4 regions of the Modestobacter sp. KNN46-3 genome follow, and region 2 is predicted to be linked to each of the others. Evidence: riboswitches for the same ligand, from Rfam matches in the RefSeq annotation. Region 2 holds a riboswitch; each other region holds the start of a gene.
What was found. A riboswitch is a leader RNA that binds a small molecule or an ion and turns the genes downstream of it on or off. The one in region 2 is predicted to bind cyclic di-AMP.
Positions count from the first base shown of each region.

Region 1: another riboswitch for cyclic di-AMP. It lies ahead of G5C62_RS00100 (hypothetical protein); the one in region 2 lies ahead of G5C62_RS15125 (M23 family metallopeptidase).
Region 3: another riboswitch for cyclic di-AMP. It lies ahead of G5C62_RS00915 (hypothetical protein); the one in region 2 lies ahead of G5C62_RS15125 (M23 family metallopeptidase).
Region 4: another riboswitch for cyclic di-AMP. It lies ahead of G5C62_RS08815 (C40 family peptidase); the one in region 2 lies ahead of G5C62_RS15125 (M23 family metallopeptidase).

Region 1 covers NZ_JAAKGN010000001.1:16,360-23,316, forward strand. Annotated here, with positions in the region: gene G5C62_RS00080 (citryl-CoA lyase) at 1-396, shown strand, start outside; gene G5C62_RS00085 (extradiol ring-cleavage dioxygenase) at 389-1,270, shown strand; gene G5C62_RS00090 (hypothetical protein) at 1,267-1,626, shown strand; gene G5C62_RS00095 (zinc-binding alcohol dehydrogenase family protein) at 1,631-2,605, shown strand; cyclic di-AMP (ydaO/yuaA leader) riboswitch at 2,763-2,914, shown strand; gene G5C62_RS00100 (hypothetical protein) at 2,936-3,841, shown strand; gene G5C62_RS00105 (hypothetical protein) at 3,949-4,443, shown strand; gene G5C62_RS00110 (alpha/beta hydrolase) at 4,677-5,504, shown strand; gene G5C62_RS00115 (YdiU family protein) at 5,567-6,957, opposite strand, start outside.
Region 2 covers NZ_JAAKGN010000069.1:2,490-9,446, reverse strand. Annotated here, with positions in the region: gene G5C62_RS15130 (ABC transporter permease) at 1-985, shown strand, start outside; cyclic di-AMP (ydaO/yuaA leader) riboswitch at 1,604-1,759, shown strand; gene G5C62_RS15125 (M23 family metallopeptidase) at 1,795-3,081, shown strand; gene G5C62_RS15120 (DUF305 domain-containing protein) at 3,925-4,557, shown strand; gene G5C62_RS15115 (helix-turn-helix domain-containing protein) at 4,880-5,734, shown strand; partial or broken gene G5C62_RS29030 (NADP-dependent oxidoreductase) at 5,802-6,017, shown strand; gene G5C62_RS28145 (zinc-binding dehydrogenase) at 6,326-6,748, shown strand; gene G5C62_RS15105 (hypothetical protein) at 6,874-6,957, shown strand, end outside.
Region 3 covers NZ_JAAKGN010000001.1:177,125-184,081, reverse strand. Annotated here, with positions in the region: gene G5C62_RS00940 (CaiB/BaiF CoA-transferase family protein) at 1-517, shown strand, start outside; gene G5C62_RS00935 (citryl-CoA lyase) at 514-1,338, shown strand; gene G5C62_RS00930 (extradiol ring-cleavage dioxygenase) at 1,331-2,212, shown strand; gene G5C62_RS00925 (hypothetical protein) at 2,209-2,568, shown strand; gene G5C62_RS00920 (zinc-binding alcohol dehydrogenase family protein) at 2,573-3,547, shown strand; cyclic di-AMP (ydaO/yuaA leader) riboswitch at 3,705-3,856, shown strand; gene G5C62_RS00915 (hypothetical protein) at 3,878-4,783, shown strand; gene G5C62_RS00910 (hypothetical protein) at 4,891-5,385, shown strand; gene G5C62_RS00905 (alpha/beta hydrolase) at 5,619-6,446, shown strand; gene G5C62_RS00900 (YdiU family protein) at 6,509-6,957, opposite strand, start outside.
Region 4 covers NZ_JAAKGN010000028.1:6,436-13,392, forward strand. Annotated here, with positions in the region: gene G5C62_RS08805 (GNAT family N-acetyltransferase) at 1-400, opposite strand, end outside; gene G5C62_RS08810 (hypothetical protein) at 405-947, opposite strand; cyclic di-AMP (ydaO/yuaA leader) riboswitch at 1,117-1,273, shown strand; gene G5C62_RS08815 (C40 family peptidase) at 1,383-2,474, shown strand; gene G5C62_RS08820 (DUF3817 domain-containing protein) at 2,673-3,020, shown strand; gene G5C62_RS08825 (serine hydrolase) at 3,028-4,356, shown strand; gene G5C62_RS08830 (pyridoxamine 5'-phosphate oxidase family protein) at 4,360-4,995, opposite strand; gene G5C62_RS08835 (hypothetical protein) at 5,057-5,575, opposite strand; gene G5C62_RS08840 (aldo/keto reductase) at 5,617-6,570, opposite strand; gene G5C62_RS08845 (DUF3253 domain-containing protein) at 6,616-6,957, shown strand, end outside; gene G5C62_RS08850 (ATP-binding protein) at 6,939-6,957, shown strand, end outside.

The sequences.
Region 1 (6,957 bases), on a different contig from region 2:
GCGCGGCGCTTCGTCCCCGGGCTCGGCCACCACGTGCACAAGGACGGCGACCCGCGCACCCCCCGGCTGTTCGAGATCGCGACCGAGGAGGGGCTGTTCGGCCCGCACCTGTCGCTGTTCGCCGCGATCGGCCGGGTCCACCCCCAGGTGCTCGGCAAGACCCTGCCGCTCAACGGGGCCGGGGTGTGCGGTGCGGCGCTGGCCGACCTGGGCCTGCCGCTGCAGCTGCTCCGCGGCTTCGCGCTGCTCGCCCGCACGGCCGGGCTGATCGGGCAGCTCGCCGAAGAGCTGCGGCATCCGGTCGCCAACGACGTGTTCCTGTCCGTGGACCTCAACAACCGGTCCGTCGCCCCCGACCCGTACCTCCCTGACCTCAACGGAGACAGTCATGGCTGAACTGGCCGCGGTGATCGCGTCCACCCACCACCCCTTCTACTACCGGGCCAGCACCGCCACCGGCGCGGACCGGCCGCCGTTCGCCGACGAGTGGGTGGCGAAGATCGAGGCGTTCCGCGAGACGCTCACCCGTGCGGAGCCCGACGTCCTGGTGATGGTCGGCAGTGACCACTTCCACCAGCTGTGGCTGGACAACATGCCGCAGTTCCTGGTGGGCAAGGCGCCGTTCTTCGACGCCAACTTCCACAACGAGGAGCGCGAGTTCGGGCTGCCGAAGATGACGCTGCGCGGCGAGGAGGACCTGGCGGCGCACCTGCTGCGGGACGGGCTGGACCGGGACTTCGACCTGGCCTTCAGCAACGAGCTGCGGATCGACCACAGCATCACCTGCCCGATCATCACGCTGCGCCCGCAGGCCGACCTGCCGATCGTGCCGATCTACACCAACATCTTCGCCCCGCCGCTGCCGCAGCCGAAGCGCTTCGTCCAGCTGGGCCGGGCGATCCGGGAGATGGTCGAGTCCTGGGAGAGCGACAAGCGGGTGGCGGTGATCGGCACCGGGCACCTGTCCCTGGAGCTGGGCGGGCCGCGCCAGTTCGGCGAGCACGGGCCGGACCCGGAGTTCGACCGCAAGGCCGTCGAGTGGATCGCCAGCGGGGACATCGAGGGCTGCCTGGCCGAGGTCTCCCTGGAGTCCCTGCACCACCCGGGCAACGCCACCCACGGGTTCATGGACTTCATGCTGATGATGGGCGTGGCCGGCGAGGGCGCAAAGGCCGACCACGTCGACACCCTGGACCTGTTCCACACCATGGAGGCGTACTTCACCTGGTACCCCAACGGGGTCCCGAGCACGGGCGGTGTGTCGGCATGAGCAAGTACCTGCTGGACAAGTTCCTGTTCACCGTCGACCGCGACCCCGAGCTGACCGAGCGCTACCGGGAGGACCCGGCCGGCACGGTCACCTGGTGGGAGGCCGAGATGGCCAACACCATCCTCAACTGCATCCCCGCGGAGAAGACCACCTGGCTGGCCTTCACCGACGAGGAGCGGCGAGCGCTGGCCGAGCACGACCACGTCGCGCTGTTCCAGATGGGCGCGCACCCGTTCCTGACGCTCACCCTGTTCATCGCGCTGTTCGAGCGCGACCACGGGCCGATGGAGTACCAGCGTGCCTACGGGAAGGCGATGGAGCACATCTCCATGCCCTATCCCGACATCGCGACCTGAGCCGGTGCGCGCCGCCGTCCTGACCCGGCCGGGCGAGCCGCCCGCCCTGGTGGACCACCCGGACCCGGTGCCCGGCGAGGGCCGGACCCTGGTCCGGGTGACCGCCGCCCCGGTCGTGCCGCTGGACCTCCTCTGCGCCTCCGGGACGTCGTACTTCGGCCGTCCGGCCGTGCCCTACGTACCAGGTGTGCAGGGGGTGGGGGTCGTGGTGTCGTCGGCGGTGCTGACGCCCGGCACCCGGGTCTGGTTCGCCACCTCGGCGGGGATGAGCCCGGGCGACGGCAGCCTGGGCGAGCTCTGCGCCGTGCCGGACGCCGACGTCGTCCCGCTCGCCGGGGACCTGCCCGACCCGGTCGTGGCCGCGCTGGGCCTGTCGGCGGTCGCCGGCTGGATGGCGCTGACCTGGCGCGGCCGGTTGCAGCCGGGGGAGCGGGTGCTGGTGCTCGGTGCCGGAGGTGCGGTCGGTCAGGCCGCGCTCGGCGCCGCCCGCGCGCTGGGGGCCGGGCGGGTGGTCGGGGTCTGCCGCTCGCCGTCCGCCGCCGACCGTGCCCGCCGGGCCGGCGCCGAGGACGTCGTCCTCACCGGGGACGGCGGCGACCTGGCTGCGCGGATCCGGCAGACGGTCGGCTCGGACGTCGACCTCGTCGTCGACCCGGTGTTCGGCGCCGTGGCCGCGGCCGCGTGCTCGGTGCTGGCGCCCGGTGGGCGGCTGGTCAACCTGGGTGGCGCGGCCGGGGACGCCGCCGAGTTCTCCTCCGCCGTGCTGCGCAGCCGGAGCATCGACGTGCTCGGCTACACCAACAACGCGCTCACCGGCGAGCAGCGGGCCGCCGCGCTGACCGCGGTGCTGCGGCACGCCGCGGCCGGGCAGCTCCGGGTGGAGCACGCCGTCCTCCCGCTGGCGCGGGTCGAGGAGGCCTGGGCGGCCACCGCGGCCGGGGGCGGGAGCCGGTCCGTCGTCGAGCTGTCGGTGCGCTGACCGAGCACCGCCGGTGGTGACGGATGGGACGCGTGTGTCCGGAGAGTGACGCGACCACCGTCACCCGATGAAATGCGGGCAACGGATTGTCACGACTACATAACGCCGTTACGTTGGCCGGGTCCAGTCGGTCGCCACGTCCCCACCCGGGGAGCCCGACCGGACGCCGCCGAGTCGCCCTCCGGGGCGAGCCGGGGACCCACCGCACCACTGGGGTGAATCCCGCGCCCGGACGACCGTCCGGGCCGGGTAGGGCTGCTTCCCGCCCGAACCCGTCAGCTGACCTGGTAGGCGGCCATCGGAAGACACCTGTTCGGAGCACTCCTGCCCATGCGCGCCCGCACCACCACCTCTGCCGCCACCGGCCGACGCCGTCCGCCGGCCGGCATGCGCCGCCCCGGGCTCTACCTGGGCATCGCGGCGGCCGGAGCCGTCCTGGTCAACGTCGTCGTCGGCGTGGGCCCAGCGGCCCAGGCCGACCCCGTGGCCTCCCAGCCGGTGAGCGTCGCCGAGCAGCTGGGGCTGGCCGCCCAGTCCGGCGCCGTCGACGGGACCGAGGACCTGCGGCCGCTCGAGGAGTTGGCCGCCAGCCGGGCCACCCGGGAGGCGGAGCAGACCGCCGCCCAGCAGGCGCAGGCGGCGGCCGACCAGGCCGTGCTCGACCAGCAGGCCGCCGAGGCCGAGGCTGCCCGCGTCGCCGCCGAGGCAGCGGCCGCCGCAGAGGCGGAGGCCGCTCGCATCGCCGCGGAGGCAGCGGCTGCTGCGGAGGCGGAGGCGAAGGCGGCTGCCGCGAAGCCCGCCGCACCGGCGCGGGCCGGTGCCGCCGCCAAGCCCGCAGCCGGGGCCGCCTCGACGGCCGGCACGGCGGTGTCCGCGATCGCGAAGATCACCAACAGCGCCGGACCGATCAAGCCGCAGGCGCAAGCTGCCGCGAACGCCGTGGTCAGCAACGTGCCCGGCGCCGGCTCGATCACCCTGGGCGGCACCCGGCCCAGCGCCGCCGACCCGCACGGTCACCCGTCGGGGCTGGCGGTGGACTACATGGTCATGTCCGACGCCGCCCTCGGCGACGCGATCGTCGCCTACCACGTGGCCAACTGGGCCGAGCTCGGCGTCGACTACATCATCTGGGAGCAGCGGATGCTCTCCTCGCCCGGTGGCTCCTGGAAGCAGATGGAGGACCGGGGCAGCGTGACGGCCAACCACTTCGACCACCCGCACGTCAACTACCGCTAGGAACTCGGTCGGCAACGGCCGCCCAGAGGGCGGCTTCAGGGGGGACTTGCTTGCCAGGCTGGTCGCGCTTCCTCGGGCGGTACGCCACGGGGACGTAGCGTGTGGCAGTGCCCCTTCTGCGACGTCGTCAGCAACCTCTAGACACGCAGGACTACACAGTCGAGACGCAGTACTGCGCGGACTGCGACAGTCACTTCGCCCGGGTCACCGGCTACGTGCATGAGCCCAACGACGGCCCGACTGTGGCCACGTACTACGCCGTCTGCCACGGACACCCGGAGCACGAAGTCGCCTTGGACGTCATCCTCGGCTCCTGGGGCGACGATGCAGACTTCAGCGACCACGAGACGTTCTCCTGCATCTGGAGGCCGCGGCCCCAAGGGGTCCTCGCCGTGGATGCGTTCGTCACCTTGTCGTTTCCTGACGGGGAAGACGTCCCGGCAATCCTCGGGCGTCCCATGAGTCGGCACGACGCCCTGCAGAGCCCCCGGATCCAGACCATCTGGGCGATCACCGACGCCCTGGCCACAACCGTCGACCCCATCACCGAACAGGTGATGGCCCGTCGCGGGCGCAAGCATCGGCGCGCGGCGCGGAGCTAACGACCCATTCCGTGCGAAGAGGCGTAATACCCCTCCAGGTACCGGCTGGGGTGAGTCCCCGCTCCTTCGCGCGCTTCGACGCGTGTCCCTAGATGGGCCGCTCAGGGACACTCCGGCACCACTGCCCGGTCTGTATCGGCAGGGCTGGCGTCAGGGGTCCTGGGGCTCGGGAACACGGCCGGTTGCGGGCGCCGGGGCTGGCGGGTCCGGCACCGCAGCGCCACGATGTGGGTGTGCTGCGGGCGGTACTTCGGGCCGCCCTCGTGGGCGCGATGGTGCTGATCGTGGTGGTCGGTCTGCTGTGGACGTTCCAGCGCCGCCTGGTGTACCTGCCCGACGACGGCCCGGTGCCGGCCGCAGCCGAGGTCGTCCCCGGTGGCCGGGACGTCGAGCTGACCACCGCCGACGGGCTGACCCTCGGCGCGTGGTTCGTGCCCGGGCCGACGGCCGACGCACCGGCCGTGCTGGCGGCCAACGGCAACGGCGGCCACCGCGGGGTCCGGGCGCCGCTGGCCCGGGCACTGTCGTCAGCCGGGCTGGCGGTGCTGCTGTTCGACTACCGCGGGTACGGCGGCAACCCGGGCAGCCCGACCGAGGCCGGGTTGGCCCTCGACGTCCGTGCGGCGCGCGACTGGCTGCTGGCCGACGGCGGGGTCCCGGCCGAGCGGCTGCTGTACTACGGGGAGAGCCTGGGCGCCGGCGTCGTCACCGAGCTGGCCGTCGCGCACCCGCCGGCCGGGCTCGTGCTGCGCTCGCCGTTCGTCGACCTGGCCGCCGTCGGCAGCGAGCACTACCCGTTCCTGCCGGTCCGGTTGCTGCTGCGCGACCGCTACCCGGTGGCCGAGCAGGTCGCCCGGGTCGAGGTCCCCACCACCGTCGTCCTGGGCACCGCCGACTCGATCGTGCCGCCGGAGCAGAGCAGAGCGGTGGCCGCTGCCGCCGGGCAGCTGCACCGCACGATCGAGGTGCCCGGCGCCGACCACAACGACGCCGTCCTGCTGGACGGCGACCAGCTGGTCGCCGCCGTCGTCGAACTGGCCCGCCTGACCACCGACCCCTGACCCGTCCCCCGGGCTGACGCCCGCCTGCCACCAAAATGGCCATTTTGGTGGTCGAGGGCGGGTCAGGTGCCGCAGAAGGTCTGGTAGGTGGCGCCGAAGTCGGCGGGGGCGGGGGTGGCGTACCGCTCCAGGCCCGGGCGCTCGGTGTACGGGTGGGTCACGGCGTCGAGCAGGGGGCCCAGCGGGGCCAGGTCGCCGCCGGTCGCCGCGGTGAGCGCCTCCTCGACGAGGTGGTTGCGCGGGATGTAGAGCGGGTTCACCCGGTCCATGGCGTCGGCGTCCGGGGCCAGTGCGCGCCAGCGCTCCGACCACGCGTCGAACGAGGCCAGGTCGAGGAAGAGGTTGCGGACCGGGTCGACGTCGCCGCGGGCGGCGGCGCCGAGCAGCCGGAACCCGGATGTGTGGTCGACGTGGCCGGCCTGCAGCAGCGTCAGGAACTCCTCGACCAGCGGCGCGGCCACCGCGTCGTCCAGCCCTTCCGGCAGGCCGAGCTTGGCGCGCATGCCGGCCGACCAGGCCGCGTCGTACTGCGGCCGGAACTCACCCAGCGCCGCCACCGCGAGCTCGATCGCGGGCTCCTGCTCCTCGGCGAGCAGCGGCAGCATCGCCTCGGCGAGCCGGGCGAGGTCCCACTCGGCCACGATCGGCTGGTTGCCGTAGGCGTAGCGCCCGCCGTGGTCGATCGAGCTGTACACCGTGGCCGGGTCGTGGGCCTCCAGGAAGGCGCACGGCCCGTAGTCGATCGTCTCGCCCGAGATGGTCACGTTGTCGGTGTTCATCACCCCGTGCACGAACCCGACCTGCATCCACCGGGCCACCAGCTCGGCCTGGGCGGTGACCACCGCGGCGAAGAGCGCCAGGTAGGGGTTCTCGGCCTGGGCGGCGTCCGGGTGGTGCCGGCTGATCGCGTGGTCGGCCAGCCGGCGCAGCAGCTCGGCGTCCCCGCTGACCCGGGCGTACTGGAAGCTGCCCACCCGCAGGTGGCTGCTCGCCACCCGGGCCAGGACGGCGCCGGGCAGCAGCGTCTCCCGGCGCACCGAGCGCCCGGTCGCGACCACGGCCAGGGAGCGCGTGGTGGGAATGCCGAGGGCGTGCATCGCCTCGCTGATCACGTACTCGCGCAGCATCGGACCGACCGCGGCCAGCCCGTCGCCGCCGCGGGCGAACGGGGTGCGCCCGGAGCCCTTGAGGTGCAGGTCGCGCAGCTGGCCCTCCACGTCGGTCAGCTCACCGAGCAGCAGCGCCCGGCCGTCGCCCAGCCGCGGCACGAAGCCACCGAACTGGTGCCCGGCGTAGCCCTGGGCGACGGGGGTGGCCCCGGCCGGGACGGCAGTGCCGACCAGCAGGCGCAGCCCCTCGGCGGTCCGCAGCGTGGCGGGGTCGAGCCCGAGCTGGGCGGCCAACGGCTCGTTGAGCAGGAGCAGTCGGGGATCGGGGGCGTCGTCGGCCTGCC
Region 2 (6,957 bases):
GCTCCCGGTGGCCGTGGTCGGGTCGACGGGGCAGCAGGCGTCGCAGGTGGCCGACGGTCTCCAGTCGAGCCTGGGGTCGATGGTCGACGTCCAGGTGGCCGGGTCGGTGGACGCCGCGACCGACGCCGTCGTCGACGGGGAGGTCGTCGCCGCCTACGTGCTCCCCGCCGGCCCAGGTGAGGACGCCACCCTCTACACCTCCGCGGGCGCCGGCGTCAGCCAGCAGAGCGTGGTGCGCGCGGTGTTCGGTCAGGTCGCTGCCGGGCAGCAGGTGCCACTCACAGAGACCGACCTGACGCCGCTGCGCGACTCCGACACCATGGGCAGCAACAGCATGTACGTCGGCATGGCCTGGATCATGGCCGGCTTCCTGATCATGGCCGTCTTCCGCGGTGGTGCTCCCGAGCTGAAGCGCTTCCGCCAGTTCGGACCGCACCTCGCCGGTTGGTCGGTCGGCATGGCCGTCTGGCTGTGGCTGCTCTTCGACGTGGTCATCGGTGCGGTCAACGGGAACGCCTGGCAGATGATCGGCTTCGGGGCGGCGACCATCTTCGCCATGGCGGTGGTGACCGGCGTCTTCACCCGGACGCTGGGGCTGGCCGCGATCGTGCCGGTGATGGTCGTGCTGATGCTGGCCGGCGTCCCGGCCTCGGGGGGCGGACTGTCGCTGTACATGGTCCCCGAGGTCTTCCGCGGCCTGTCGGAGGTGCTGCCGCTGCCCGCGGCGGTGGACGCGGCGAGGTCGCTGGTCTACTTCGACGGTGCCGGGGTCGGCCGGGACCTCCTGGTCATCGCCGTATGGGGCGTCATCGGACTGCTGCTCAACCTCGTCGTGGACCGGTGGCTGCGGCGCCGGGAGGACGGGACCGGCGTCCCCGGGCCGGACGGCCGCCCCTCGCCTCCCGGGGCGGCGGACGAGGACGCCGACCGGGACGGGACCGACCGCACCGATGCCGACCGGCTCGAGGGCGCCGGGGCCCGCTGAGGACGACGGGCTGGGCGGCGATCCGCCGTCCAGCCCGGGCCGGGTCCGGGACGGGGTGGCACGGAGGCAAGTCCTGGCACCCCCTGCCGCTGCGCGTTCGGACGTGGTGACGCGCTGACCACGGGAATCCTGATCAGGGTGGACGGCGGCGGACCCCGCGCAGGAGATGGAGGTCAAGGGGTCGCAGGTTCGGGTCCCTGTCAGCCCGACAGAGCACGACACAGGGGCCGTTCCCGCGAGACCGGGGGCGGCCCCTGTCGCTGTTCCGGGTGTTCGACCACGTCTTCGACCACCGTCAGCCGACCCGAGTACCCCAGGACGGCGTTCAAGGTGGCCACGGCGTTCCGGAAGACGTCGGGGGAGACGTCGTCGGTGATGGCGATTGAGGAGTGGCCTCCGTGGACGTGTCGCGTCGGCTTGCTGATCTGCTGAGGCACATGGGAGTTGGTCCGGCGTCCGCCTGATCGGCCGCCTGTGGCGCTTGCACACATGCACTGGCCCCTGATGGTGCGGCCGGCCGCGATGGTTGCCTGGTGTTACTGGATTGTGACGTCCATCGGGGTTCGTTGTAGCGTCTCGGCCGGTCCGCCCGAGCCCCGATCTCGCCCAGAGGTCCTCGCGCAGACCCCGTCGAACTGCTACCGCTCACGCGGTGGAAGACCGGGGACCCATCGTTCCCTGGGGTGAATCTCGCCTGGCCCATGCGCCGCCGCGAGTAGGGCTGTCTCCGGCCCGAACCCGTCAGCTAACTCGGTAGACGGCGAGGGAGAACGGAGCTCGCCGCGTTGGCGACGTCGCACGACACCGTCTTGCAGCACCATGTCCACCGACGCCGCCGCGCCCGATGGCGCGCCGCGTTCACTGCGCCGACGCTGGCCGCCGGTGCTGCCCTGCTGCTGGTGCTCACCGGTCCGGCAGCCCACGCCGCACCTGAGCCCCCGCCGGCCCCGGCAGGCCAACCCGGACTCGCCGAGGCCGAGGCCGCGCTGGCCAGCGTCGAGGCGTCGGTGGTGGCGGCGGAGGAGACCCTGCGGCGGCTCACGGTGGAGGCTGAGGCGGTCGCCGACCAGAGCCTGGTCGCCCAGGCCGCGCTGCTCACAGCCCGGCAGGAGGCCGACGCCCGGGTGGCCGAGCTGACGGCTGCGCAGGCAGCAGTCGGGCAGGCGCGAGCCGACGTCGTCGCACTGGCCCGGCAGAGCTACATGGGCGCTGACGCCTACGGCAGTGCGTCGGCCTTCTTCGCCGCAGGAAGCCCCGAGGAAGTCCTCCAACGAGCCGCCACGCTGGAGCTGCTGGGTGATGACCGGGGCGAGCGACTGGACGAGCTCGAGGTCGTCCAGCGCCAGCAGCAGGCGGCTACCGAGGCAGCGAAGGCCGCCGTGGTTGCCCGCGATGCGGCCGCCGCATCCGCCGCGGAGGCCGAACGGGTCGCCAACGACGAGCTCGCCGCGGCGCAGCAGACCTACGACGCCGCCGTGGGGGACAGGGCCGCGTTGGAGCAGCAGTTGCAGGAGGCGCGGGAGCGGGTGGTCACCCTCGGGGGCGATGCTGCTGCGGAGCCGGTGGAACAGCAGGCCGGCAGCGATGTCACTGCGGTACCGACGGAGCAACCGAGCAGTGGCGATGTCGATGCACTACTGGCGGAACGGCTGGACGGTGCGGCTTCCCGGGGAGGTGGACGGCCCGTGCCCAACGCCGGCATCCCGACCGCGGGCCGGGTGACCTCCTGCTACGGCGCCCGCTGGGGGACGATGCACCACGGCGTGGACATCGCCGCCCCGATCGGCACACCGATCTATGCGCCCGAAGCCGGCGTGGTGCTCCAGGCCGGCCCCGCATCCGGCTTCGGGTTGGCTGTCTACCTGGAGCATGAGGACGGCTCGATCACCCTCTACGGGCACATCGACAGCTACTCGGTCGAAGCGGGACAGCAGGTGTCCGCTGGGCAGCAGATCGCGCTGGTGGGCAACACGGGTCAGTCCACCGGTCCGCACCTGCACTTCGAAGTGCATCAGGGTGGGCTCTACCAGGACCGCAGCAACCCGGTTCCGTGGCTGGCCGCCCGCGGCCTGCCGCTGGGCGGTAGCTGCGGCTGACCTCGGGGGCCTCGAACGCTGTCAGTCGCTGACACCACTGGGCGGTCAGCGCCGCTGAGTGGTGGTTGCCGTGGGACCGTCACGCCGTCTTGCGGTCATGCTCAGCGTGGGAGGAAGGGCCCGGGCGTCACGTCCCCCTGGAGGCTGTCGGGGTCGGCTTCGGGGGATCAGCCATGCGGGAACCGTGGCGCGAGGCGGCAACCGAGCAGGAGATGGACCGGCACCGAGGCCGACACTCGGTCCAAGCGGCCGACGGCCTTCTCGGGTGCGCCAGCCAGGCCGTCGTACCTTCGTGTGGAGGAGGTGGTCCTGGTGGCACGGCTATGGGCGGCGCTGCTGCTGTTGGCTGCTGTCTTCGCCATGCACGGGATCCAGTGCGCGGCCGCGGGCTCAGCGCTGGCACACGGGTCCACATCGCTCAGTGCGGCTGCCTCGGTCGATGTACCGGCAGCGTCCGTCCATCTGGGCCCCGTCGCAGGTGCGATGCCCGACCACCGGCGCGTCGCAGCCACACGCGGGGCAGCAGACGCAGATGCCACCGGGTCCAGCGGCCTGCCGGCCCCGTGGCACGACGGTCACCTCCTGGCGGTGTGCCTCGCCGTTCTGCTCGCGGGGCTGACCGTCCTCGCGGCCGTGGTGCTCCGCCGAGGCTCGGCGCTCCCGCCCGCCCGCGGCTCGCCCACACCTTCCCGCTGGCCCACCGGGTGGTCGAGGCAGCCTCGACCACCCACCCTCTCTGCTCTCTGTCTCCTGCGGATCTAGGCCGAACAGCTGCACCCCGACAGCTCCCGCTGTCCCGGGGTCCTGCACGCATGCCCACATCTGTCAGACAGGAGACCCAGCATGACCCGCACCAGCATTCGCCTCGTCCGCCTCACCGGTGGGCTGATGGCCGCCGTCATCGTCCTCGCCGGCTGCTCGGACACCGAGCAGACCTCCGCCACCGGCGGCAACGCGGCCGACGACAGCTCCGCCGAGCAGGGCGCGGAGTTCAACGACACGGACGTCGCGTTCGCGCAGGGGATGATCCCGCACCACGAGGGCGCGCTCATGATGTCCGCGGTCGCCATCGACCGCGCCTCCGATCCCCGGGTCGTGGACCTGGCCGAGCGGATCGAAGCAGGTCAGGACCCGGAGATCGACCTCATGACGGCCTGGCTGGAGGAGTGGGGCCAGCCGCTCGAGGAGCCCGGTCCGATGGGCGGCATGGACCACGGGTCCGGGGACATGGGCGGCATGGGCATGGACGGCGGCATGGGCATGGGCATGGAGGAGATGCCTGCGGCCGGCCGGGACTTCGACCGCATGTGGCTCGACGCCATGATCGAGCACCACGAGGGCGCCGTCGAGATGGCGCAGACCGAGGTCGAGGACGGCCGCAATGCCGAGGCCGTCGACCTGGCTCGCTCGATCAGCGAGGTCCAGGCGCAGGAGATCGAGGAGATGCGGCAGCTGCTCACCGAGCTGGGTGGCTGATCCGTTCCTGGTGGGGCGCGGTGCCGTCCGGGCACCGCGCCCCACCTCTCCCGTGTCCCGGGTGGCCTCGGCCGCTCGATCGCCGCCGCAGTTCGGTCGACTCGTGCGGTGACCGCAGTCCCCTCAGCGGCTGTCCCCGCGCACAGCCCGTCGATGTGGTCCGCCGCGTCCAGAGCACCCGGACCCGCTCGGCGAGGGGCCCGCCGGGCGACGTCGGACCCGGTGAGCGGACATCACCTCTCGGCAGCCGCGCGCATCGCTCGTGACGCTGGAGGCGGCCGACGGACACCATCGGTGCGGGTCTCCAGGGCACACTCGCGCTGTGGAGCGTCATGAGTTCGGCGCAGCAGTGCGCCACCTGCGGGAGAGCACGGACCCCTCGGGTGTCGGGCTGCCAGTCGGCGGGCGGCGGGTCCCCGGCCTGCGGCGGGAGGAGCTCGGTGAGCTCGCCGGCATGTCCGCCGACTACGTCCGCCGACTGGAACAGGGACGGAGCCATCCCTCGGCCGGCGTGGTCAAGGCCATCGCCCGGGCCATGCGCGTCGGACGGGCGGACTACGAACGGCTCTCTGCGCTCGCCGGGTACGCCGCCGCGGACGGGCAGGTGCCGACCGACCTGGGGCCGGGCGCGACGCGGCTGCTGGAGCGGTTCTCCGACACCCCGATGATCGTCACCGATGCGGCGATGAACGTCGTCGCGGTCAACAGCGGGTTCCTGGCCCTGGAGCACTGGGACCTCACCGGGGAGCGCTGGGAGTGGAACGTGGCCTGGCGCATCTTCTGCCACCCGTTCGCTGCCTTCCAGCAGTCCGACGCCGACGCCGCCGATCACGAGACGATCCAGGTGGCTCAGCTGAGAGCCGCGCTGTTGCGGTACCCCGGCGATGCGTCGCTCGCCGCGATGGTCGACGAGATGCGGACCCGGAGCCGGCGGTTCGACACGCTCTGGCGGGCACCGCGACCGGTGGCGGCCTACGAGAGCAGCGCGACCTTCACCCAGTCCGACGGGGACTCCCTCACCCTCGTCGGGAACCTGATCGCCATCCCCGGTGACGACCTGGCGGCCGTCATGCTGACCGCGGAGCCGGGTTCGCGCGATGCGGCGCGGCTGGTGGAGGTGGTCGGCGCAGCCGATGGACGGGCGGTCGTCAAGGTGGGCCAAACCGGCCCAGGCTGACAGCGCCGGGACCTGCGACGTTGGGTGACGTCTCAACGACGTCACCACCACGAGAGCGGGTCCAGCGATGAAGGCAGTGCGTTTCCACGAGGTCGGCGGTCCTGAGGTCCTGCGCTACGAGGACGTCGACCAGCCCACCCCCGGCGCAGGCGAGGTACGGGTGCGGGTGGCGGCCTCGGCGTTCAACGTCGCCGACGCCGGCATGCGCGGCGGCTTCCTGCCGATCCCGGTCGTGCTGCCGCACGTGCCCGGATACGACGTCTCCGGCACGGTCGACGTGCTCGGGGACGGCGTCGGCGGCACCACCGGCGAGGGCGGCCTGCAGGTGGGGGACGCGGTGATCGGCTTCCTGCCGATGGAACGGGACGGCGGCGCGGCGGAGTACGTGATCGCCCCGGCGGAGGCGCTGGTCCCGGCCCCCACGAAGATCCCCCTGCCCGACGCGGCAGGTCTGCCGTCGGTGGCGCTGGCGGCCTGGCAGGCGTTGTTCGACCTCGGGGAGCTGACCGCCGGGCAGCGGGTCCTGGTCAACGGTGCCGGGGGAGTGGTCGGCAAGTACGCCGTCGCGCTGGCCGCACGAGCCGGGGTGTCGTGGCGACCGCCAGTCCGCGCAGCAGCGCCGCCGTCCGCGCAGCCGGCGCCGACCAGGTCATCGACCACACCACCACGGACGTGCTGGACGCGGTCGACGAGCAGGTCGACGTGCTGGTCAACCTCGCCCCCATCGACCCCGACCGGTTCGCCGCGTTGGTCGCCCTGGTCCGCGACGGTGGCAAGGTCGTCAGCACGACCGCGTTCATGGCCACCCCCGGTGACGAGACCCGCGGCGTCAGCGCAGCGACCGTGTTCGTGCTGCCCGACCGGGACCGCCTCACCGAGCTGGTGTCCCTGGTCGACAGCGGGGACCTGCAGGTCGAGGTCACCCGCCGCATCCCGCTGACCGAGCTGCCCGCGCTGCACGCCGAGGCCGCCGCCGGTCGCCTCGAGGGCAAGGTCGTCGTCGAACCGGCCTGAGCCCGCGACCTGTGCTTCCCGGGCCGTCGCGCCGGGCGCCGGGTGTGGTCGACTGGAGTTGCGGCCTCGCGTGCCGATGTGGCTGGTGTCCCCTGCGGGACGCACACCGATGAGGGGATGTGGACGTGGAGCACTTGCGCCGACTGCAGATCGAGCGGCCCGTGGTCTTCTGGGTCGTCGTGCTGGCGGGCTTCTTCGTGGCCTTCCAG
Region 3 (6,957 bases), on a different contig from region 2:
CGCCGTCGTCGCCGGTGACGTCGTCCCGTTCCGGATGGGCAACAGCCACCCGAGCCTGTTCCCCTACGAGCCGCTCCCGTGCGCCGACGGCGACCTGATCATCACCGCCGGCAACAACGGCCAGTTCCGCCGGTTGGTCGAGGTGCTCGGCGTGCCCGAGCTCGCCGACGACCCGCGGTTCGCCCGCAACGAGGACCGCACGGCCAACCGGGACGAGCTGCGCCCGCTGCTGGTCGAGCGGCTGAGCACCCGGTCCAAGCGGGACTGGTTCGACGACATCATCGCCGCGGGCGTGCCCTGCGGGCCGATCAACACCGTCGACCAGGGGGTGGCCTTCGCCGAGTCGATCGGCCTGGACCCGGTGGTGACCGTGGGGGAGGGTGAGGCGGCAGTGCCGTCGGTCCGCCACCCGATCACCTTCTCCGAGACGCCGGCCGACTACCGGCTGCCACCGCCGGCCCTGGACGAGCACGGCGCCGAGCTGCGACGGTGGCTGGCCACCGAGGAGGACGCGTGACCACCCCCGAGTACCCGACCGCGCTGGGTGCCTCCAGCCGCGAGTCGATCACGCTGCTGGGCACCGACCTGGCCCGCGACGTCATGGGCACCGTCGGCTTCGGCGAGCTGGCCTTCTGGCTGGCCACCCAGCGGCGGCCCACACCGGGGGAGACCCGGGTCTTCGAGGCGGTGCTGGCCGCGCTCGCCGACCACGGCTTCACCCCGACCGCCATCGTCACCCGGCTCACCTACCTGTCGGCACCGGACTCGGTGCAGGGGGCGCTCGCCGCCGGCCTGCTCGGCGGTGGCTCCCGGTTCCTCGGCGTCACCGAGGACTCCGGCCGCTTCCTGGACGACGTGCTGAAGGGCGTGGACGGTGCGCTGCCGACCGACGACGCGGGTTGGGACGCCCTGGCCCTCGAGACGGTGACCGCCCAGCGGGCGGCGCGGCGCTTCGTCCCCGGGCTCGGCCACCACGTGCACAAGGACGGCGACCCGCGCACCCCCCGGCTGTTCGAGATCGCGACCGAGGAGGGGCTGTTCGGCCCGCACCTGTCGCTGTTCGCCGCGATCGGCCGGGTCCACCCCCAGGTGCTCGGCAAGACCCTGCCGCTCAACGGGGCCGGGGTGTGCGGTGCGGCGCTGGCCGACCTGGGCCTGCCGCTGCAGCTGCTCCGCGGCTTCGCGCTGCTCGCCCGCACGGCCGGGCTGATCGGGCAGCTCGCCGAAGAGCTGCGGCATCCGGTCGCCAACGACGTGTTCCTGTCCGTGGACCTCAACAACCGGTCCGTCGCCCCCGACCCGTACCTCCCTGACCTCAACGGAGACAGTCATGGCTGAACTGGCCGCGGTGATCGCGTCCACCCACCACCCCTTCTACTACCGGGCCAGCACCGCCACCGGCGCGGACCGGCCGCCGTTCGCCGACGAGTGGGTGGCGAAGATCGAGGCGTTCCGCGAGACGCTCACCCGTGCGGAGCCCGACGTCCTGGTGATGGTCGGCAGTGACCACTTCCACCAGCTGTGGCTGGACAACATGCCGCAGTTCCTGGTGGGCAAGGCGCCGTTCTTCGACGCCAACTTCCACAACGAGGAGCGCGAGTTCGGGCTGCCGAAGATGACGCTGCGCGGCGAGGAGGACCTGGCGGCGCACCTGCTGCGGGACGGGCTGGACCGGGACTTCGACCTGGCCTTCAGCAACGAGCTGCGGATCGACCACAGCATCACCTGCCCGATCATCACGCTGCGCCCGCAGGCCGACCTGCCGATCGTGCCGATCTACACCAACATCTTCGCCCCGCCGCTGCCGCAGCCGAAGCGCTTCGTCCAGCTGGGCCGGGCGATCCGGGAGATGGTCGAGTCCTGGGAGAGCGACAAGCGGGTGGCGGTGATCGGCACCGGGCACCTGTCCCTGGAGCTGGGCGGGCCGCGCCAGTTCGGCGAGCACGGGCCGGACCCGGAGTTCGACCGCAAGGCCGTCGAGTGGATCGCCAGCGGGGACATCGAGGGCTGCCTGGCCGAGGTCTCCCTGGAGTCCCTGCACCACCCGGGCAACGCCACCCACGGGTTCATGGACTTCATGCTGATGATGGGCGTGGCCGGCGAGGGCGCAAAGGCCGACCACGTCGACACCCTGGACCTGTTCCACACCATGGAGGCGTACTTCACCTGGTACCCCAACGGGGTCCCGAGCACGGGCGGTGTGTCGGCATGAGCAAGTACCTGCTGGACAAGTTCCTGTTCACCGTCGACCGCGACCCCGAGCTGACCGAGCGCTACCGGGAGGACCCGGCCGGCACGGTCACCTGGTGGGAGGCCGAGATGGCCAACACCATCCTCAACTGCATCCCCGCGGAGAAGACCACCTGGCTGGCCTTCACCGACGAGGAGCGGCGAGCGCTGGCCGAGCACGACCACGTCGCGCTGTTCCAGATGGGCGCGCACCCGTTCCTGACGCTCACCCTGTTCATCGCGCTGTTCGAGCGCGACCACGGGCCGATGGAGTACCAGCGTGCCTACGGGAAGGCGATGGAGCACATCTCCATGCCCTATCCCGACATCGCGACCTGAGCCGGTGCGCGCCGCCGTCCTGACCCGGCCGGGCGAGCCGCCCGCCCTGGTGGACCACCCGGACCCGGTGCCCGGCGAGGGCCGGACCCTGGTCCGGGTGACCGCCGCCCCGGTCGTGCCGCTGGACCTCCTCTGCGCCTCCGGGACGTCGTACTTCGGCCGTCCGGCCGTGCCCTACGTACCAGGTGTGCAGGGGGTGGGGGTCGTGGTGTCGTCGGCGGTGCTGACGCCCGGCACCCGGGTCTGGTTCGCCACCTCGGCGGGGATGAGCCCGGGCGACGGCAGCCTGGGCGAGCTCTGCGCCGTGCCGGACGCCGACGTCGTCCCGCTCGCCGGGGACCTGCCCGACCCGGTCGTGGCCGCGCTGGGCCTGTCGGCGGTCGCCGGCTGGATGGCGCTGACCTGGCGCGGCCGGTTGCAGCCGGGGGAGCGGGTGCTGGTGCTCGGTGCCGGAGGTGCGGTCGGTCAGGCCGCGCTCGGCGCCGCCCGCGCGCTGGGGGCCGGGCGGGTGGTCGGGGTCTGCCGCTCGCCGTCCGCCGCCGACCGTGCCCGCCGGGCCGGCGCCGAGGACGTCGTCCTCACCGGGGACGGCGGCGACCTGGCTGCGCGGATCCGGCAGACGGTCGGCTCGGACGTCGACCTCGTCGTCGACCCGGTGTTCGGCGCCGTGGCCGCGGCCGCGTGCTCGGTGCTGGCGCCCGGTGGGCGGCTGGTCAACCTGGGTGGCGCGGCCGGGGACGCCGCCGAGTTCTCCTCCGCCGTGCTGCGCAGCCGGAGCATCGACGTGCTCGGCTACACCAACAACGCGCTCACCGGCGAGCAGCGGGCCGCCGCGCTGACCGCGGTGCTGCGGCACGCCGCGGCCGGGCAGCTCCGGGTGGAGCACGCCGTCCTCCCGCTGGCGCGGGTCGAGGAGGCCTGGGCGGCCACCGCGGCCGGGGGCGGGAGCCGGTCCGTCGTCGAGCTGTCGGTGCGCTGACCGAGCACCGCCGGTGGTGACGGATGGGACGCGTGTGTCCGGAGAGTGACGCGACCACCGTCACCCGATGAAATGCGGGCAACGGATTGTCACGACTACATAACGCCGTTACGTTGGCCGGGTCCAGTCGGTCGCCACGTCCCCACCCGGGGAGCCCGACCGGACGCCGCCGAGTCGCCCTCCGGGGCGAGCCGGGGACCCACCGCACCACTGGGGTGAATCCCGCGCCCGGACGACCGTCCGGGCCGGGTAGGGCTGCTTCCCGCCCGAACCCGTCAGCTGACCTGGTAGGCGGCCATCGGAAGACACCTGTTCGGAGCACTCCTGCCCATGCGCGCCCGCACCACCACCTCTGCCGCCACCGGCCGACGCCGTCCGCCGGCCGGCATGCGCCGCCCCGGGCTCTACCTGGGCATCGCGGCGGCCGGAGCCGTCCTGGTCAACGTCGTCGTCGGCGTGGGCCCAGCGGCCCAGGCCGACCCCGTGGCCTCCCAGCCGGTGAGCGTCGCCGAGCAGCTGGGGCTGGCCGCCCAGTCCGGCGCCGTCGACGGGACCGAGGACCTGCGGCCGCTCGAGGAGTTGGCCGCCAGCCGGGCCACCCGGGAGGCGGAGCAGACCGCCGCCCAGCAGGCGCAGGCGGCGGCCGACCAGGCCGTGCTCGACCAGCAGGCCGCCGAGGCCGAGGCTGCCCGCGTCGCCGCCGAGGCAGCGGCCGCCGCAGAGGCGGAGGCCGCTCGCATCGCCGCGGAGGCAGCGGCTGCTGCGGAGGCGGAGGCGAAGGCGGCTGCCGCGAAGCCCGCCGCACCGGCGCGGGCCGGTGCCGCCGCCAAGCCCGCAGCCGGGGCCGCCTCGACGGCCGGCACGGCGGTGTCCGCGATCGCGAAGATCACCAACAGCGCCGGACCGATCAAGCCGCAGGCGCAAGCTGCCGCGAACGCCGTGGTCAGCAACGTGCCCGGCGCCGGCTCGATCACCCTGGGCGGCACCCGGCCCAGCGCCGCCGACCCGCACGGTCACCCGTCGGGGCTGGCGGTGGACTACATGGTCATGTCCGACGCCGCCCTCGGCGACGCGATCGTCGCCTACCACGTGGCCAACTGGGCCGAGCTCGGCGTCGACTACATCATCTGGGAGCAGCGGATGCTCTCCTCGCCCGGTGGCTCCTGGAAGCAGATGGAGGACCGGGGCAGCGTGACGGCCAACCACTTCGACCACCCGCACGTCAACTACCGCTAGGAACTCGGTCGGCAACGGCCGCCCAGAGGGCGGCTTCAGGGGGGACTTGCTTGCCAGGCTGGTCGCGCTTCCTCGGGCGGTACGCCACGGGGACGTAGCGTGTGGCAGTGCCCCTTCTGCGACGTCGTCAGCAACCTCTAGACACGCAGGACTACACAGTCGAGACGCAGTACTGCGCGGACTGCGACAGTCACTTCGCCCGGGTCACCGGCTACGTGCATGAGCCCAACGACGGCCCGACTGTGGCCACGTACTACGCCGTCTGCCACGGACACCCGGAGCACGAAGTCGCCTTGGACGTCATCCTCGGCTCCTGGGGCGACGATGCAGACTTCAGCGACCACGAGACGTTCTCCTGCATCTGGAGGCCGCGGCCCCAAGGGGTCCTCGCCGTGGATGCGTTCGTCACCTTGTCGTTTCCTGACGGGGAAGACGTCCCGGCAATCCTCGGGCGTCCCATGAGTCGGCACGACGCCCTGCAGAGCCCCCGGATCCAGACCATCTGGGCGATCACCGACGCCCTGGCCACAACCGTCGACCCCATCACCGAACAGGTGATGGCCCGTCGCGGGCGCAAGCATCGGCGCGCGGCGCGGAGCTAACGACCCATTCCGTGCGAAGAGGCGTAATACCCCTCCAGGTACCGGCTGGGGTGAGTCCCCGCTCCTTCGCGCGCTTCGACGCGTGTCCCTAGATGGGCCGCTCAGGGACACTCCGGCACCACTGCCCGGTCTGTATCGGCAGGGCTGGCGTCAGGGGTCCTGGGGCTCGGGAACACGGCCGGTTGCGGGCGCCGGGGCTGGCGGGTCCGGCACCGCAGCGCCACGATGTGGGTGTGCTGCGGGCGGTACTTCGGGCCGCCCTCGTGGGCGCGATGGTGCTGATCGTGGTGGTCGGTCTGCTGTGGACGTTCCAGCGCCGCCTGGTGTACCTGCCCGACGACGGCCCGGTGCCGGCCGCAGCCGAGGTCGTCCCCGGTGGCCGGGACGTCGAGCTGACCACCGCCGACGGGCTGACCCTCGGCGCGTGGTTCGTGCCCGGGCCGACGGCCGACGCACCGGCCGTGCTGGCGGCCAACGGCAACGGCGGCCACCGCGGGGTCCGGGCGCCGCTGGCCCGGGCACTGTCGTCAGCCGGGCTGGCGGTGCTGCTGTTCGACTACCGCGGGTACGGCGGCAACCCGGGCAGCCCGACCGAGGCCGGGTTGGCCCTCGACGTCCGTGCGGCGCGCGACTGGCTGCTGGCCGACGGCGGGGTCCCGGCCGAGCGGCTGCTGTACTACGGGGAGAGCCTGGGCGCCGGCGTCGTCACCGAGCTGGCCGTCGCGCACCCGCCGGCCGGGCTCGTGCTGCGCTCGCCGTTCGTCGACCTGGCCGCCGTCGGCAGCGAGCACTACCCGTTCCTGCCGGTCCGGTTGCTGCTGCGCGACCGCTACCCGGTGGCCGAGCAGGTCGCCCGGGTCGAGGTCCCCACCACCGTCGTCCTGGGCACCGCCGACTCGATCGTGCCGCCGGAGCAGAGCAGAGCGGTGGCCGCTGCCGCCGGGCAGCTGCACCGCACGATCGAGGTGCCCGGCGCCGACCACAACGACGCCGTCCTGCTGGACGGCGACCAGCTGGTCGCCGCCGTCGTCGAACTGGCCCGCCTGACCACCGACCCCTGACCCGTCCCCCGGGCTGACGCCCGCCTGCCACCAAAATGGCCATTTTGGTGGTCGAGGGCGGGTCAGGTGCCGCAGAAGGTCTGGTAGGTGGCGCCGAAGTCGGCGGGGGCGGGGGTGGCGTACCGCTCCAGGCCCGGGCGCTCGGTGTACGGGTGGGTCACGGCGTCGAGCAGGGGGCCCAGCGGGGCCAGGTCGCCGCCGGTCGCCGCGGTGAGCGCCTCCTCGACGAGGTGGTTGCGCGGGATGTAGAGCGGGTTCACCCGGTCCATGGCGTCGGCGTCCGGGGCCAGTGCGCGCCAGCGCTCCGACCACGCGTCGAACGAGGCCAGGTCGAGGAAGAGGTTGCGGACCGGGTCGACGTCGCCGCGGGCGGCGGCGCCGAGCAGCCGGAACCCGGATGTGTGGTCGACGTGGCCGGCCTGCAGCAGCGTCAGGAACTCCTCGACCAGCGGCGCGGCCACCGCGTCGTCCAGCCCTTCCGGCAGGCCGAGCTTGGCGCGCATGCCGGCCG
Region 4 (6,957 bases), on a different contig from region 2:
CGAACGCCGGGACCGGCCGGTAGCCGGCCGCGGTGTACAGCCCGATCGCCTCGGGCTGGCGCGGTCCGGTCTCCAGCAGCACGGTGGTCCAGCCCCGCCCCACCGCCTCGGCCTCCAGCCCGGTGAGCAGCAGCCGGGAGACGCCGCGACCACGCGCCGCCGGGACGACGTACATCCGCTTGAGCTCGGCGGTGCCGTCCCCGAGGGGCCGCAGTGCGCCGCAGCCGATCGGCGTGCCGTCGTCGTCCCGGGCGAGGAGGACGACGGCGACGTCGGCGGCGGACGGCGGCACCCCCGGCTCGCTCGCACCGCCGTAGCGGGCCCGCAGCTCGACCTGCTGGGCGGCGGTCAGCGCGGCGACGTCCGGGTCGTCCCACGAGGCGGCGGAGAGGTTCGGCACGAGGTCATCCTGGCGCGTCGTCGTCCACCTGCTGCAGCCCCCAGACGAACCTCGCCCGCACCCGGCCGGGGAGGTGCACCTCGAGACGACTCGGGACGCCGGGGTCCACCGCGGCCGCGCCGGGCAGGGTCACGACGTCGTCCACCACGTGCCCCCAGACGCGCAGGGCTCCCGGTGCGGCGGCCGACACCGCGGAACCGGGCGCGCGGACCAACTGCTCGTGGAGCACCGCGCCGTCCGGGCCGCCCAGCACCTCCCACCGCAGGTGCGGCCACAACGGCAGCGGCCACCGCCGGACGACGAGGTCGACGTCACCGAACTTGCGGTCCTCCTGCTCGGCGGGTGGACCCAGCACGGCAGCGCGCAGCGCGAGCCCGTGCGGTGCTCGCTCTGTGTGATGGAGCGCGCGCCAACGGCGGTGCGCGGCACGCGCTTCGGCCCGGTCGGCGCCGAGCACGGGCAACGCCTCGGCGACCAGGTCGGGTCGCGTGTCGGCCATGCGACGGAGCAGCACGAGGCAGAACTCCCGCCGTGCCAGCCCCTCCACCCGGCGAGCCTGTCACGCTCGGTGAGCGTGTTGGAGCACACGCCCGGGGATTTCCACAAATTCACCCCAGTCGTTTGTCACGAGCACATAACGCACGTACGGTCACCAGCGGTCCTGACGGGCAGCGCAGTCGCCCACCCGGGTGACCACCGACAGGACCGCCGCCGAACCACACGGCTCGCCGCAACACTCGCGGGCTCGTGGACCGGGGACCCACCGCAGCACTGGGGTGAAGCTCTGCACGGCCCGTTCGCGGGCCTCGCGGAGCCGGGCGACTTCCCGCCCGAACCCGTCAGCTAACTCGGTAGGCGGCAGGTGGAAGAAAGGACACACCCGCCGAACATGGCGAGTTCGCACACCTCTGTCCGTCGTGGCCGCAACGGCCGACGGGCCCTGCTCACTCTGTTTGTCGCGGGTGGCGTCGCCCTCGCTCCGGTGCCCGCCCTGGCGGCTCCTGAAACACCCACCACCTCGCAGGAGGCGGCCGAGCTCATCGCCGCCCGCGGTCACGACCTCGAGGTCGTCACCGAGAAGATGCACGAGGCGACCGACGTGCTGACCAGCATGAAGGCCGCCTCGGACGCTGCCGCCGCCGAGCTCGTCGCCGCCGAGGCGGCCGTGGTCGAGGCCCGTGACCACGTGCGCCAGGTCGCCCGCAGCGCCTTCACCGGTGAGCAGCTCTCCTCGCTGCAGGCCATGCTCACCAGCTCCTCCGCCGACGAGATGCTCGACCGGATGGGCACGCTGGACAGCATCGCCGGGCACAACAACGAGGTGCTCGGGGTCGCGCAGCAGGCCACCGTCAGCGCCGACGAGGCGAAGGCCGCGGCCGAGAAGGCCGCCACCGACGCGGAGGCCCAGGTCGCTGAGGTCGCTGCCCAGCAGGCCGACCTGAACGAGCAGATCGCCGAGTACCAGGCCGAGTACGACCGGCTCTCCGCCGAGGAGCGCGAGCGCGCCCGCATCCTGGCCGAGCAGCACGCGGCCGCAGAAGCGGCTCAGGCCGCAGCCGAGCGCGAGGCCCAGGCCGCCGCGGCGGCCGAGCGCAACAACGCCCAGACCGCCTCGCGAGACGAGCGCACGGCCCCCGCCGCCGCCGCTCCGTCCGTGTCCCGCTCCGCCGCCGTCGCCGCACCGGCGCCGGCACCGGCCGCGCCGGTCGTGGCCAGCAGCGGCGCTGCCGCCACCGCGGTGAACACCGCGATGGCCCAGCGCGGCAAGCCCTACGTGTGGGGCGCCACCGGCCCGAACTCCTACGACTGCTCCGGGCTGGTGAAGTACTCCTACGCCTCGGCCGGCGTCAACCTGCCCCGCAGCAGCAGCCAGCAGGCGGCGTCGGGTCGGGCGGTCTCCCGCGGCGAGCTGCAGCCGGGCGACCTGATCGCCTACTACAGCCCGGTCAGCCACATCGGCATCTACATCGGCAACGGCCAGATGGTCCACGCGCCGACGTCGGGTGACGTGGTCAAGGTCGCCAGCATCGACGCCATGGGCCCCATCACCGCCATGCGTCGGGTCGCCGGCTGACAGCTGACCACCCCGCGACACCCGCCGGTGCCCCGGTCGCCTGACGGCGGCCGGGGCACCGGTGCGTCCGGGCCCGGTGCGTCGGGGTCCGGTGCGGCTGATCGCCGGTGGCGACGATCACCCGGGTCCGCGCACCGGCGCCCCGTCCCGCCGGGCACGATGAGGAGCAGTCCACCCACGCCCACCCCGAGGAGCACCGTGCCCGCCGCACTGACCGACCCCACGAGGGTCGCCCGCGTCTTCCGCGTCGTCGCCATCGCCGAGGCCGTCTCCTGGGTGCTCCTGCTGGCCGGCATGTTCGTCAAGCGGGTGCTGGAGGCCTCGGAGCTGGGCGTGCAGGTGTTCGGCCCGGTCCACGGTGCGGTGTTCGTGGTCTACGTCGTCGTCACCCTGCTGGCGTGGCGGGTGCTCCGCTGGACGCCGGCCACCGGGCTGCTGGCGCTGGCCGCCTCCATCCCGCCGCTGGTGACCATCTGGTTCGAGCGCTGGGCCCGGCGGACCGGCCGGCTGCCGGTCGACGCCACCAGGCCGGTCCGGGTCGGCTGAGCGCACGATGGTCACCCCCGTCCTGCCCGCCACCGCCCGCGCCCTGCTGGCCCGGACCGCCCGGGTCCAGCGCGACGGCCGGGCACCCAGCCTGGTCGCGGGCGTGGTCAGGGACGGCGGGCTGGCCTGGTCGGCCGGTCGCGGCGACGTCGCCGAGCCGCACACCGACGTGCAGTACCGGCTGGGCTCGATCAGCAAGACGGTGACGGCCCTGGTCGTGCTCCGGCTCCGCGACGAGGGTCGCCTGGGGCTGGACGACCTGCTCGAGGAGCACGTCCCCGGCACCCCCTTCGGGGAGCGCACCGTGGGCCAGCTGCTCGCCCACCTCGCCGGCGCGAGCTCGGAGAGCCCCGGCGGCTGGTGGGAGCGCGTCCCCGGCGGGACGCTGGCCGAGCTGCGGCTGACCGACGACGACGTCGTCCTGGGCAGCGCACGCCGCTTCCACTACTCGAACCTCGGGTTCGGGCTGCTCGGTGAGCTGGTCACCCGGCATCGTGGGCGCTCCTGGGCCGAGGTCGTCCGGGACGAGGTGCTGCTGCCGCTGGGCATGGCGCGCACCACTCCGCGGCCCACCGGTCGGGCGGCACAGGGTGCGGCCGTGCACCCGTGGGCGGACGTCGTCCTGCCCGAGCCCGAGCACGACGCCGGCATCATGGCCGCGGCCGGCCAGCTGTGGGCGACGCTGGCCGACCTCGGCCGGTTCGCCGCCTTCCTGCTCGGCGACACCGGCGACGTGCTCTCCCCGGCGACGCTGGAGGAGATGACCGTGCCGGCCGGGATCGACTCGTCGTCCCCCGGGTGGTCGGCCTACGGGCTGGGGGTGCAGGTGCTGCGGGTCGACGGGCACACCCTCATCGGCCACGGCGGCTCGATGCCGGGCTTCCTGGCCGGGGTCTTCGTCGACCGGTCCGAGCAGGCCGGAGCGGTGATGCTGGCCAACACGACCAGTGGGCTCGACCCGCTGGTGCCCGGGCTGCTGGCCGATCTCCGGGCCGCCGAGCCCCGGATCGTCGACGCCTGGGTGCCGTCCCCGCCGCCGCTGCCGCTGGACCTGCTCGGCGTCTGGTTCTGGGGCCCGGCCCCGCTGGTGCTGCGCGCCCAGTCCGGTGGCCTGCTGCACCTGGGGCCGCTGCCCGGCCGGCCCGGCCGGGCGAGCCGGTTCGCTCCCCGCGCGGACGGCACGTGGGTCGGGCTGGACGGCTACTACGCCGGCGAGACGCTGCGCATCGCCCCCGACCACCTGGATCTGGCGACGTTCGTGCTCACCCGTACGCCCTACGACCCCGAGGCACCCGTGCCCGGCGGGGTCGACGAACGCGGCTGGACGGCGCCCTAGGCATCAGGCGCCGGGCGGTCGGGCGCTGGGGTACAGGCCGGCGGCGTACTGCTCGCCGTAGTACTGCACCAGCTCGGCCAGTGGCGTGGCGGCAGCCTCCTGGGCGTGCGCGATCCGGGCCCGGGAGGGCAACGCCCCGGGATCCCAGGTCGCCGGGTCCCACAGCTGCGACCGCAGGAACGCCTTGGCGCAGTGGTAGAAGACCGACTCGATCTCCACGACCATGGCCAGCAGTGGCCGGTGTCCGCGGATGAGCATCCGGTCCAGCAGGTCCTCGTCGCGCACCAGGCGGGCCCGGCCCTGCACCCGGAAGGTGCCGCTGCGGCCGGGCACCAGGTAGATCAGCCCGACGTGCGGGTTGGTCAGGATGTTGCGGAACCCGTCGGCACGGCGGTTGCCGGCGCGCTCGGGCAGCGCGATCGTCCAGTCGTCCAGGACGACGGTGAACCCGGGCGGGTCGCCCTTCGGGGAGACGTCGCAGCTGCCGTCGGCCGCGGAGGTCGCCACCAGGCAGAACGGTGAGGCGGCCAGCCAGTCCCGGTCGATGGCGTCCAGGGAGGGGCGGTCCTTGGTCGCGGCGCGGGGCGCCGGCTCACCCAGCAGCTCGCGCAGCTCCGCCTCGGTGGTGATCTCGTCCACGGGGCCAGTCTGGCCCACCGGCCCCGTCCCGAGGCTGACCCCGGACTGGGCGGGTCCGCCCTCAGGGGAGGTCGAACGCGTCCATCGTCGTCTTCACGACGACGCCGTAGGCCAGGTGCGGGACGACGTCGGTGATCCACGAGGACAGCGGCCAGGTTCGCGGGTCGGTGATCCCGAGCGCGGTCATCGGGCCGTTGGTGCCGATGAGCACGCCGATCGTGGTCAGCGCCGTCCCGACGAGGGGCTGGGAGCGGAAGCCGGCCGCGCGGGCGAGCCCGGCGAGCACCCCGACCCCCACCCCGGCCGCCAGCCCGGTGAGCGGGCCGAGGCCCTGGACCCGGTTCTGCCGGGTCTCCTCGTCGCCCGGGATCGACACGTGGGCCTTCTCCGCGAGCACCTCGACCGTCTGCTCGGGGGTGGAGCTGGTGCCCCGGCCCCGGCCGACCATGTCCAGGTAGGTGACGGCGTTGAGCGCGGTCGTCCCCGCTGCGCCGGCGGCGGCCCCGCGGAGCACCCAGCCCAGCGTGCTGATCCCGCGCTTGCCCTTGCCGATCGTCCCGAACGAAGTGTGCTTGGCCATGGTCGCGGCATACCCGGGCCGCCGGGCGGGCGAAACGACCGTCAGCGCCAGCTGAGCCGGCTGCGGGCGGACCAGTACTCCGCCGGCTCCTCGGGCTGCACCCAGCCCGCCGCCGTCGGATCCGCGGCGGTCAGGTCCAGGGTGCGGGCGGCGGCGTTGCTCTCCAGCTGCGCCACGGTCACCGCGCCGGACAGCACGACGTCGCACCACGGCTGGGCCAGGGCTGCGGCCAGGGCGAGGGCGTCGACCCCGACGCCGCGCTCCCGTGCAGCAGCGGCCAGCAGGGAGTCCGCCGCGCTGCCCCGGTCGGTCAGCCGGCCGTTGGCGACACCCTCCTTGACGACCACCCGGGCGCCGGCGGCCGACGCCTCGGCCAGCGCCGGCCCGGCCGAGGGCTCCAGTAGGTTCCAGGTCGACTGCACGCTGGTGAACAGCGGTGCGCCGTCCACGGTCAGCTCCAGCCCGCGCCGGACCGCATCGGCCTGGGTCGGCCCCGAGGTGGAGAAGCCCAGCTCGACGCCGTCGGCGCGCAGCTGGGCCAGCCGGTGCTGCAGCGGCCGGTCGGTCCACAGCGGGCTGTCGGCGGTCAGCGAGTGCACCTGGTACAGCTTCAGCCACGGGCCGAGCAGCGCCGTCGTCTCGGCCAGCTGCCGCTCGAAGGCGGGCTCCGTGTGCTCCTTGACCTCGTGCACCGTGGCGTCCGGGCGCCAGTCGGCGGTGTAGCGGTAGCCCCACTTGCTGGCCACGAACGGGGCGGCGTCGGTGGCGCGCAGCCACGAGGCGAGGAACTCCTCGGCGCGGCCGTAGGACCGCGCGGTGTCCACGTACTGGATGCCCAGTGCGGTCGCGGCGTCGAGCAGCTCGGAGGTGCGGGCCTGGAGGACGGCGGGGGCCCGGTCGGCGGGCAGGTCGGCGTCCCGGCCGAGGGTCAGGTAGGCCGGCCGGCCGACGGCGGCCAGGCCGACACCCAGCTGGGCAACGGAGTCGTGGGGCACGTGCCCATCCCAGCACCCGGACGGCGGCCGGGGCATCCTGGCCGGGTGGACGACGTCGACCGGCTGCTCGAGCAGACCATCGACGCCCTGCTGGACCAGCGCCGTCCCGGCGCGTCCATCTGCCCGTCGGAGGCGGCCCGGGCGGTCGACCCCGACGGCTGGCGGGACCTGATGCCCGCCGCCCGCTCGGCGGCCGGACGGCTGGCCGCGGCCGGCACGGTCGAGGTCACCCAGTCCGGCGCGGTGGTCGACGTCGCCACCGCGCGCGGGGCCGGTGCGGGTCCGCCGGCCCTGCTGAAACGGGTGTCCCCACGGGTCGGTGCGTCGCTACCGTGCGATCTCCACCGGCGTACGGGAAGCGGGGCAGCGTGGCGGTCGACGGACAGG